DNA from 3 places in the Mesorhizobium sp. LCM 4577 genome. Region 3 is predicted to be linked to each of the others. Evidence: riboswitches for the same ligand, from Rfam matches in the RefSeq annotation. Region 3 holds a riboswitch; each other region holds the start of a gene.
What was found. Region 3 has a riboswitch for thiamine pyrophosphate ahead of thiC (phosphomethylpyrimidine synthase ThiC). Riboswitches for the same ligand answer to the same signal wherever they lie in the genome.

Region 1 (3,267 bases), on a different contig from region 3:
AAGTACCGTTACGCCGTCGTCAATGACCACACGGTGCTGATCGACCCCGGCACGCGCCGTGTCGTCCAGGTGATCCAGTAACGTGTGATCCCCCGAGGAGCCCGGTCCATCTGCAGGATCGGGCTCTTCTCCTAAGTGGACATAGGGCGTAGGATCAACAGCGGGTTTGGGAGGCAACGAGGAGGAGTCGTTGCCATGCATCATCCACACGTCGAATCGCCGAGTGTCGCCGCCATGGTCGACAAGCTGCTGGCCGAGCACAGAACCGGCCTGCTGTCGATGCAAGAGGCAATTTCCCTGCTGCGCCAGCGTACAGGAACCGACCGCTCTGACGCGGATTTGGCCGGATTGATTACAAAGAAGGCAGCGCATCTGGGCGTCGCGGTCGTCATCGACGGACACTGAGCGAAATTGCCGTCAAAGTCGATCGCTTGCATGCGATAGCGAAGACGCCGCGTGAAAATTCGGCTAATGTTCGCGCCGGGGACCGTCCCAACATCAGGAGGCGACAGTGACGGACGACAGGCACGAACGCATTCGCCAGCGGGCACACGAGATCTGGGAGCAGGCCGGCCGGCCCGAGGGCGCCCACATGGAGCATTGGGATCAGGCGACCGCCGAGATCGATGCCGCAGGCAAGCCGAAGGCGAAGAGTTCGAAGAAGGCCGCCGCCAAGGCCGAGAAGCCCAAACCCAAGGCCCCCGCCAAGGCAAAGGCGGTCAAACCGAAAGCCAAGGCCTGATCTCCGGCGACCGCCGCTGCCAAGCCTCATTCGATCCACGGAAGGTGAAGGCGCGGCCGTGTCTCGCGCTTCGATTCCCGGCACGTCGATTTGTGGCGCCCTGTATCGGCAGCACCGAGCCTTCCCCTCACTGCCCATGGCGGCCGGCTGACCGGCACGCTCGGCATTGCCTTCGCCGGCAGTCAGGTCGGCGGCAGCGCGGGGCTGCAGTTCAGCTGGTAGGCGGGGCTACCGCCGTCCTTGCTTTCCGGCGTATCGCGCGACCGCGCACAGGAAAGCCAGCGCGGCCGTGTCGCAGGCGGCCCGCGACGGCGACGGACCCTTGGCGAAAAGGACCGCGTCCGCGACGGGGATAGTCAGGCCGTGCTTCCGGGCGAATGAGGTGACTTCGTAGGGTTGGTCGTCGGGCTGTATGCCGATGTCGATGCGCTGGTCCATCAAAACGAATTCCTCCCTGGTATGCGGCTTACCCTCCTTCGCCTGAGAGGAATTAACCACCGGCCGCTCGTGCGCGTCCACCAATTGGCAATTGTGTGAAACGATGCATTTTGCGACGGGTGGCCTAAGGGTTGCAGCGCTGCGATTGTCCGGACTCACCACGCATCGCTCGACCGGGCAAACCTTATCCCCGCCGCCGTCATCGCGCTTTCGCATTCGCTGATCAGCCTCAGATTGCGCGAATATCGCGCCACAGTCTCCGGCAGCCAGGCCGCGCAGGCCTCGACATAGGCGCGGCCATGCACCAGCGTGCCGGTCGAAAGCCGCTCGTCCTTCTCGGCGATCACTTTCAGATATTGCCGGATGAAGCGGATGTCGTCGGCGATGTCCTGGCTGGCCATGCGCCATGCGCCGGCAAGACGTTCGCGCTCGGCGAGCGGCAGTGGCGACAGCAAGGGGCGGGAGAGGTCGGCGAAAGCGGCATGGTTCGCGGTGTCCAAGCAAGTCCCCTCAAAAGAAGGGAAGTATCGTACTTTATGTACGAAAAGTAAGCAAGCGCGATTCGTACAATTTGAACGATAAAGCGGCTATAAAGAATCCGCGAAAATCTCATAACCGGCCATCTCCCCTTCGGGGGAGATGAGGCTCCCCGCCCAATTGGCTCTGCAAAAAAACGCTTCCCCTTTCGCTCGAACAGTGCTTTAACCGGCCATCCACAGGGGTGCTCCGTACGGTCGGGGCTGAGATGGTGGCGGCAAGCCTCCGGACCCTAAAGCTGATCTGGATAATACCAGCGGAGCGAGGCGGGCCATGTTTTCCGGCGCACAGATTTCCCTTTATCCCATGGCCGACGATTTCGTCGGCGTCATCCTTGGCGCGCTCGGTGCGCTCGACCCTTACCGCGACAGGCTGYGGATCGAGACCGACGACATTTCAACGCTGCTGGTCGGGCCGCCCGAAGTGCTGTTTCCCGCAATGCGTGACCTGTTCGTGGCGGCCGCCAAAAGCGGTAATCATTGCGTGCTGTCGGCCGCGGTCTCGCGCGGCTGCCCCGGCGAGCCGGACGACCCGATCTGCCGCTCCGACGAGATCGGCGGCCCGGCGATCCCGCTCGAGGAACGCAAGGCGGCCGCGCTCAGTGCCGTGCATGCGACACCCTCGACCAGCCAGGCGGTGGCGGCGCAGTTCTCGCTCTATGTGATGGGCACCGGTGACCACATGGACGAGATCTATGGCTGCATCGACTTCCTGAAACAGTCCGGCGTCTTCGAGCGCTCGAAGCATTTCTGCACCAAGCTGCGCGGCGACGCCGGCGCGGTGTTCGCCACGCTGAACGAGGCGTTCTGCCGCTTCGGCCCTGGCGCCGGGCATGTGACGCTCGACATAACGATTTCGGCGAACAGCCCGACCGCGGTTTGAGCCCGCGCAAGCTCGAGCTGTCGAGGTAGATGTCGTGGCTGTTTGGTACGATCCRTTGCGCGGGGGAGAGGGCGCTTCGTCGAGAGAACTTTCGACGATTGGCGAAAGCGGTCGCGACGGCCAATCTCCCGCGCAAGGGGAGAGATTAACCTTCACGCGAACCTTCGCTAATTTCTTCCCCGCCGCACTGGCTTTCGCCCTTTTCCTCACCGCCTGGGAGCTCTACGCCCGCTTCGGCGGCATAGCCCCTACTGTGCTCCCCGCGCCGTCCCGCGTGCTGGCGCAAGCCTGGGAGAATCGCGCGGCACTGGCCGACAACACGCTGCCCACCATCCGCGCCACGCTGGCCGGCTTCGCCTTCTCTCTCGTCGCAGCCTTCATCCTCTCGGCGCTGGTCGATTTTTTGGCCCCCCTGCGCCGGGCGCTGTTCCCGCTGCTGATCGCCAGTCAGACCTTGCCGCTGGTGGCGATCGCGCCGCTGGTGGTGTTGTGGTTCGGCTTCGGGCTGTTGCCGAAGATACTGCTCGTGGCTTTGGTCACCTTCTTCCCGATGATGGTGGCGCTGGTCGAGGGCTACGCCGCCACGAGCACCGAAATCAGCCAGCTGCTCGCCGCCATGGGGGCAGGGCGCTGGCGCATCTTTTGGCTCGCGCGGCTGCCGTCGGCGC
Region 2 (3,267 bases), on a different contig from region 3:
CGCGGTCGAGCCAGACGGTGGCGCGCGAGACGCGCTCGAGAAAGCGGCGGTCGTGCGAGATCAGGATCACCGCGGAAGAGGTGCGGGCAAGCTCTTCTTCCAGCCACTCGATGACCGAGAGATCGAGATGGTTGGTCGGCTCGTCGAGCAAAAGGATGTCGGGCTCGGGCGCCATGACACGGGCTAGCGCAGCGCGGCGCGCCTCGCCGCCTGAAAGATCGTTCGGCCGCTCCTCGCCGGTGAGGCCGAGATGTTCCATCAGATAGGTGGCGCGATGCGGATCGTCGGCCGGGCCGAGGCCGGCTTCGACATAGGCGCGCACGCTGGCGAAACCGTCCATGTCGGGCATCTGCGGCAGATAGCGGACCGTGGCCGAGGGTTGGCGGAAGACCTCGCCGTCCTGCGGCTCGATCATGCCGGCGGCGATCTTGAGCAGCGTCGACTTGCCCGAGCCATTGCGGCCGACCAGCGCGATCTTCTCGCCGGCGGATGCGCTGAGCGCCGCGCCGTCGAGCAGCGGCGTGCCGCCGAAGGTCAGTTTAATGCCGTCGAGGTTGAGGAGTGGCGGCGCCATATCAGCTTTCTGGAAGAGGATAAGGGTGGGCCAGAAGCAGCGCCCGGCCGCGCTCCAGCGCGATGCCGAGCCGCCCTTTGACCTCGTTTGATATAGTGAGCGAGGAGCCGAACGCCACCTCGACGCGGTCGAGCGGCCATTTGGCGCCGGTCACAGTCAGGCCGCCAAGCTCGGAGAAGCCGAGCACCGAAAACAAGGTGCCCTCATCATAGTCGAAGCTCGATTTGCCGGGCAGGATCGGAACGCCTTCCTGCGCGCCGCTCGTCAGCAGCACCCGCGTGCCGGCGGCGGCCAGCCGCACGGCCAGCGCCAGATGCAGGACGGCATGGTCGGCGCGCTTGCCGCCAAAGGCTCCGGCCAGCACCAGGCTGGTGGCGCCGCGCTGAAGCGCTTCCGCTATGGCGAGCTCTCCGTCGGTCATGTCCTTCTCGGCCGGGAAGACTTTTCGCGGAACGGCGGCGAGATCATCCGGCAGGTTGGCCGGCACCGAATCGAAATCGCCAACCCAGAGTTCCGGGACGATATCCAGCAAGCGGGCATGGCCGATGCCGGCGTCGGCGGCGATGACGCGCGAGCCAGTGATCTGGCGTTCGAGCCGGGGCGTGCGGATGAGTTCGCCGCCAAGCAGGATGGTGAATGTGCCCATGGGCGTCGCCCTTACCAGCCCACCGGGCGAAACGGAAGCCGGATGCAGTGCGCTTCGGTTGCGAACCCTGCCGGCGAACATTAGCTGCCCGGCAAAACTTCCGCTTGCGCGCCGCTTCGGCCGGGCCTATCTGTCGAAACGCTCTAACGGGGTGCCGGACGTGATCCGGCTGAGAGGCGATCAAGCCAACCCGCTGAACCTGATCCGGTTTGTACCGGCGGAGGGATTAGACGTTTCGGACCATCCGGCGCCTCAATTCCTTGTCACTCGAACGAAGGAGGCGCCGATGCGCGCAATGCTGTCCAATCTCATTCTCGCAACCGGCCTTGTTGCGCTTCTGGCGGGCGTCGCGCCTGCCYAGGCCAAGGACAAGCTCACCGTCTATACTTATGAAAGCTTCACCGCCGATTGGGGACCCGGACCGGCCGTGAAGAAGGAATTCGAGGCCGAATGCGGCTGCGATCTCGAATTCGTCTCGGTGGCCGACGGTGTGGCGCTGCTCAACCGCGTCAAGCTCGAAGGCGCCGGCACCAAAGCCGATGTCGTGCTTGGCCTCGACACCAATCTGACGGCGGACGCGAAGGCGAGCGGCCTCTTCGCGCCGCATGGCGAAGTCTCCGGGATCAATGTGCCCGGAGGCTGGAGCGACGACACTTTCGTGCCCTTCGACTATGGCTATTTCGCCGTCGTCTACGACACGCAGAAGCTGAAAGTCCCGCCGAAGAGCCTGAAGGAGCTGGTGGAAGGCAGCGGCACCGACAAGATCGTCATCCAGGATCCGCGCACCTCGACGCCCGGCCTTGGCCTGCTTTTGTGGGTGAAGTCTGTCTATGGCGACAAGGCGCCGGAAGCCTGGGCCAAGCTCAAGACCAAGGTCCTGACGGTGACGCCGGGCTGGAGCGAGGCCTATGGCCTGTTCACCAAGGGCGAGGCTCCGATGGTGCTCTCCTACACCACCTCGCCGGCCTACCACATGGTGGCCGAGAACACCGAGCGCTACCAGGCGGCCTCCTTCGAGGAGGGCGAATACCTGCAGATCGAGGTTGCCGGCATCACCACGGCCGGCGCGAAGAACCCGCTGGCGCAGAAATTCATCGCCTTCATGACCGGACCGAAGTTCCAGGACGTCATTCCGGAGACCAACTGGATGTTCCCGGCCGGCAAGACCGACAAGCCGCTCAACCCGGCCTTCGACAAGCTGGTGAAGCCGACCAAGACCTTGCTGTTCAGTCCTGAGGAAGTGGCGGCCAACCGCAAGGCCTGGGTGGATGAGTGGCTGGCGGTGATGAGCAAGTAGGGCTGCGATGCTTGCGCCAAGGCCCCCCTCTCTGTCCTGCCGGACATCTCCCCCTCAAGGGGGGAGATTGGCTGTCACGCCGACTTTCGCCAATCTCCAATGCTGCAGGACTAAGCGGGGCGTCGAAGCTGCTAATCTCCCCCCTAGAGGGGGAGATGGCCGGCAGGCCAGAGGGGGGCGCGAAGGAACGCGGCGTTCGCTGAATCTCAACAAGGTGCAGCGTGCACGCCACGCGTGACTCCCGCATAACCGCTGGCGTCATCGCTCTTGCAGCAATCGCCATCCTCATCGGCGGCGCCTTCGCCGGCCTCGCCATCGAAGGCGCGCATGACCTCTCCGGCGCTGCCGCCGCCTTCGACAGCTATCTCTTTCGCGTCGCCCGCTTCACGCTTTGGCAGGCGGCTCTCTCGACGCTCCTGTCGGTCGCGCCGGCGCTGCTCGTGGCGCGCGCCTTGTCCCGGCATCCAGCCTTTCCCGGCCGCCGACTGATCCTGCAACTGTTCACCGTGCCGCTGGCATTGCCGGCAATCGTCGCCGCGCTCGGCATATTGGCGCTCTACGGTCGCGCCGGGTACTTTGCCGGCGTCTTCGCCGGGCTTGGCGGCGGAGAATGGCCCGGCATCTACGGCCTCTCCGGCATCCTGGTCGCGCATGTCTTCTTCAACCTGCCCTTGGCGACGCGCCTGTTCCTGGAGTCGCTGGGCACCATTCCCGCCGACCAGTGGCGACTGGCGAGCCAGCTTGGGATGA
Region 3 (3,267 bases):
CAGCGCCGTTTCGATCGCCTTATGGCCCAGCCACAGGGCAATGACAGAGCAATCGACGCCCGCCCCTGTAGCAACTCCATGGCAGCGCTGTGTCTCCTATGTCTCGATCGATATAGGAGACACACCTGTGCCATGCACACGCTGCAGGCGACCGGGATGTCCGTAAGGTCTCGCTCTGGCTCGGACGCGCCAGCCTCCAAAGCACGGAAATCCACCTGCGGGCCGACCCGACCGAGATGCGCCGACAACCCAGATGACGCAGTATTTCCGGGCAATGGCGACGTCCCGAGCGCCCTGAAAAATCGTGACCGTCAAAATCGGTCTCGCCAACGCTAGGCGGTCAGTCAGGTAGGAAACCGCTTTGCCGGGAACCTCAGCCGTCGAGGTGGCGAAATATGCGAAGGCTGCGAAAAACTTCGGCTGCACCGCCAGTCCGAGCCTCGAACCGACCGGCTTGGCATTCACGAATTCGATGTCGGCAAACGAAAGGCTCCATTCCTTGGCCAGCGACCCGGGCGAAACACGCAGATCTCAGGAAGGTTCTAGAATCCATTTTCGGCAAAGTCTGGCTTGGAGCATCAATTTTCAGGGAGTAGGTTCATTTTTCATAGTCCCTGGCCGGTTTGAACAGGAATTCGAGAGAAGAGCCCAATTTTCATGGCGGCGGCGCCCGCACGCCGAATTCCTCTATGCCTGCGTTCCACGAACCATCGAACGGGATCTTCCCAACGAAACCGCGTTTCTGCAGCGCTACGATCAGTTCCGGCAACATGTGGATGCCTTTATCGACATGCCCGAGCGGCTGATCGATCTGCTCTTCCGTTTCCTCTACCAGAACGGCGGCCAGCTATCGAACCGCGCCCGCGAAAAGGAATTCGCCGCGCTGACGAATGACGAGGCAGAGCGGATCGAGGAGATCTACGCGCAAACCTTTGGTGCCGATTGAAGGCGTGATCATCGCAAGCACCGAACTTTCAGTCCGGTGATTTGACAATCTTCTTATCCCTTCCCCGCCCTCTACTCGTGCGCGCGATTTGTCGCCGCCTTATGCGCGAACTTTTCCCGCAGTTTGATCAGCAGCCGATCAGCGCCGCGGTCTGCCCGCTGCCTGAAGGCGCTTGACAAAGCGGCGCTGGCCCGGTCAATTCGCAAGCATTCACCAGGGGAGTCCCGGCAAGGGGCTGAGATACTGCTGGCTTTGCGGCGCAGTGACCCGTTGAACCTGATCCAGTTCATACTGGCGTAGGGACGGTGCAAGCGCTTTACGGGAGTTCATGCCCGAAGACCTGTCTCGGCAGGTAAACCGAAGCGTCTTTTCATCCTTCCGGCACAGAACTGGGTCTCCAATGCAACGAGCAAAGGAGCCTCAAATGAATGCCTTGACCCCCACCGTATCGACCGGACCGCTGCCGGCGTCGCGGAAGATCCACAAATCCGGCGCCCGCCATCCGCAGATCAAGGTCCCGATGCGCGAGATCGCCGTTCACCCAACTGCCGGCGAGCCGCCGGTGACGGTCTATGATCCATCAGGCCCCTATACCGATCCCGCGATTGAAACGGATATCGAAAGGGGTCTTGCCCGCGTTCGGCAAGACTGGATCGTGGCGCGTGGCGATGTCGAATCCTATGACGGCCGCCATGTCAGGCCGGAGGACAACGGATTTGCGGCAGGAGAGCGCCTGACGCGGGAGTTTCCGATCCGCAACCGTCCGCTGCGGGCCAAGGCCGGCAAGGCGGTAACGCAGCTTGCCTATGCGCGCGCCGGGATCATCACGCCCGAAATGGAATTCGTTGCCATCCGCGAAAACCTCGGCCGGGAGATCATGCGGAACGGGCTGCAACGGGACGGCGAGGCGTTCGGCGCATCGATACCGGATTTCGTCACGCCGGAATTCGTACGCGACGAGGTGGCGCGCGGCCGCGCGATCATCCCCGCCAACATAAACCATCCCGAGAGCGAGCCGATGATCATCGGCCGCAATTTCCTGGTGAAGATCAACGCCAATATCGGCAATTCCGCCGTCACGTCCTCGATGGCCGAAGAGGTCGAAAAGATGGTCTGGGCGATCCGCTGGGGCGCCGACACGGTCATGGATCTGTCGACGGGCCGCAACATCCACAACATTCGCGAATGGATCGTGCGCAACGCCCCGGTGCCGATCGGCACGGTGCCGCTTTACCAAGCGCTGGAGAAGGTGGGCGGTGTCGCCGAGGATCTGAGTTGGGAAGTCTATCGCGACACGCTGATCGAGCAGGCCGAGCAGGGCGTCGACTATTTCACCATCCATGCCGGCGTGCGGCTGCATTACATCCCGCTCACCGTCGGCCGGGTTACCGGCATCGTCAGCAGGGGCGGCTCGATCATGGCGAAATGGTGCCTGCACCATCACCGCGAGAGTTTCCTTTACGAGCATTTCGACGAGATCTGCGACATTGCCAGAGCCTACGACGTCTCCTTCTCGCTCGGCGACGGCCTTCGTCCCGGCTCGATCGCCGATGCCAATGACCAAGCCCAATTCGCCGAGCTGGAGACGCTTGGCGAACTGACGAAAATCGCCTGGGCAAAGGACTGCCAGGTGATGATCGAAGGCCCTGGCCATGTTCCGATGCACAAGATCAAGCAGAACATGGACAAGCAGCTCGCCGTCTGCGGCGAGGCGCCCTTCTACACGCTGGGGCCGCTGACGACGGACATAGCGCCGGGCTACGACCACATTACGTCCGGCATCGGCGCCGCCATGATCGGCTGGTTCGGCACGGCCATGCTCTGCTACGTGACGCCGAAGGAACATCTCGGCCTGCCGGATCGCAATGACGTCAAGACCGGCGTCATCACCTACAAGATCGCCGCGCACGCCGCCGACCTTGCCAAGGGGCATCCCGCGGCGAAGATCCGCGACGACGCGCTTTCGCGGGCACGGTTCGAGTTCCGCTGGGAAGACCAGTTCAACCTGTCGCTCGATCCCGAGACGGCGCGCTCGCTCCATGACGAGACCTTGCCCAAGGAGGCGCACAAGCTGGCCCATTTCTGCTCGATGTGCGGGCCGAAATTCTGCTCCATGCGCATCTCCCACGACATTCGCGCGGAAGCGCAGAAGGAGGGGATGGCGGCAATGGCGCAGAAATATCGCGCAGGCGGCGATCTCTACATGCCGGTCGAAACGCCCGGAGCGGAAGAACAGGCTTTGGCGCAGAAAGACCAGGAGAGGCACTGAGCCATGTGCCGCGTCCTTGTCAAAGGCGCCGGTGTGGCAGGCCTCACCGCCG

Region 1: another riboswitch for thiamine pyrophosphate. It lies ahead of LCM4577_RS09255 (YkoF family thiamine/hydroxymethylpyrimidine-binding protein); the one in region 3 lies ahead of thiC (phosphomethylpyrimidine synthase ThiC).
Region 2: another riboswitch for thiamine pyrophosphate. It lies ahead of thiB (thiamine ABC transporter substrate binding subunit); the one in region 3 lies ahead of thiC (phosphomethylpyrimidine synthase ThiC).

Annotation. Positions count from the first base shown of each region.
Region 1 is NZ_MDDU01000004.1:162,624-165,890, reverse strand. Features, by position in the region: gene LCM4577_RS09280 (DUF1236 domain-containing protein) at 1-81, shown strand, start outside; gene LCM4577_RS09275 (hypothetical protein) at 196-405, shown strand; gene LCM4577_RS09270 (DUF2934 domain-containing protein) at 512-742, shown strand; gene LCM4577_RS09265 (hypothetical protein) at 971-1,180, opposite strand; gene LCM4577_RS09260 (hypothetical protein) at 1,336-1,680, opposite strand; TPP riboswitch at 1,888-2,000, shown strand; gene LCM4577_RS09255 (YkoF family thiamine/hydroxymethylpyrimidine-binding protein) at 1,991-2,599, shown strand; gene LCM4577_RS09250 (ABC transporter permease) at 2,787-3,267, shown strand, end outside.
Region 2 is NZ_MDDU01000007.1:112,985-116,251, forward strand. Features, by position in the region: gene LCM4577_RS12095 (ABC-F family ATP-binding cassette domain-containing protein) at 1-574, opposite strand, end outside; gene LCM4577_RS12100 (thiamine diphosphokinase) at 576-1,220, opposite strand; TPP riboswitch at 1,358-1,463, shown strand; gene thiB (thiamine ABC transporter substrate binding subunit) at 1,516-2,517, shown strand; gene thiP (thiamine/thiamine pyrophosphate ABC transporter permease) at 2,739-3,267, shown strand, end outside.
Region 3 is NZ_MDDU01000017.1:58,888-62,154, forward strand. Features, by position in the region: gene LCM4577_RS19410 (hypothetical protein) at 362-946, shown strand; TPP riboswitch at 1,152-1,267, shown strand; gene thiC (phosphomethylpyrimidine synthase ThiC) at 1,371-3,215, shown strand; gene thiO (glycine oxidase ThiO) at 3,219-3,267, shown strand, end outside.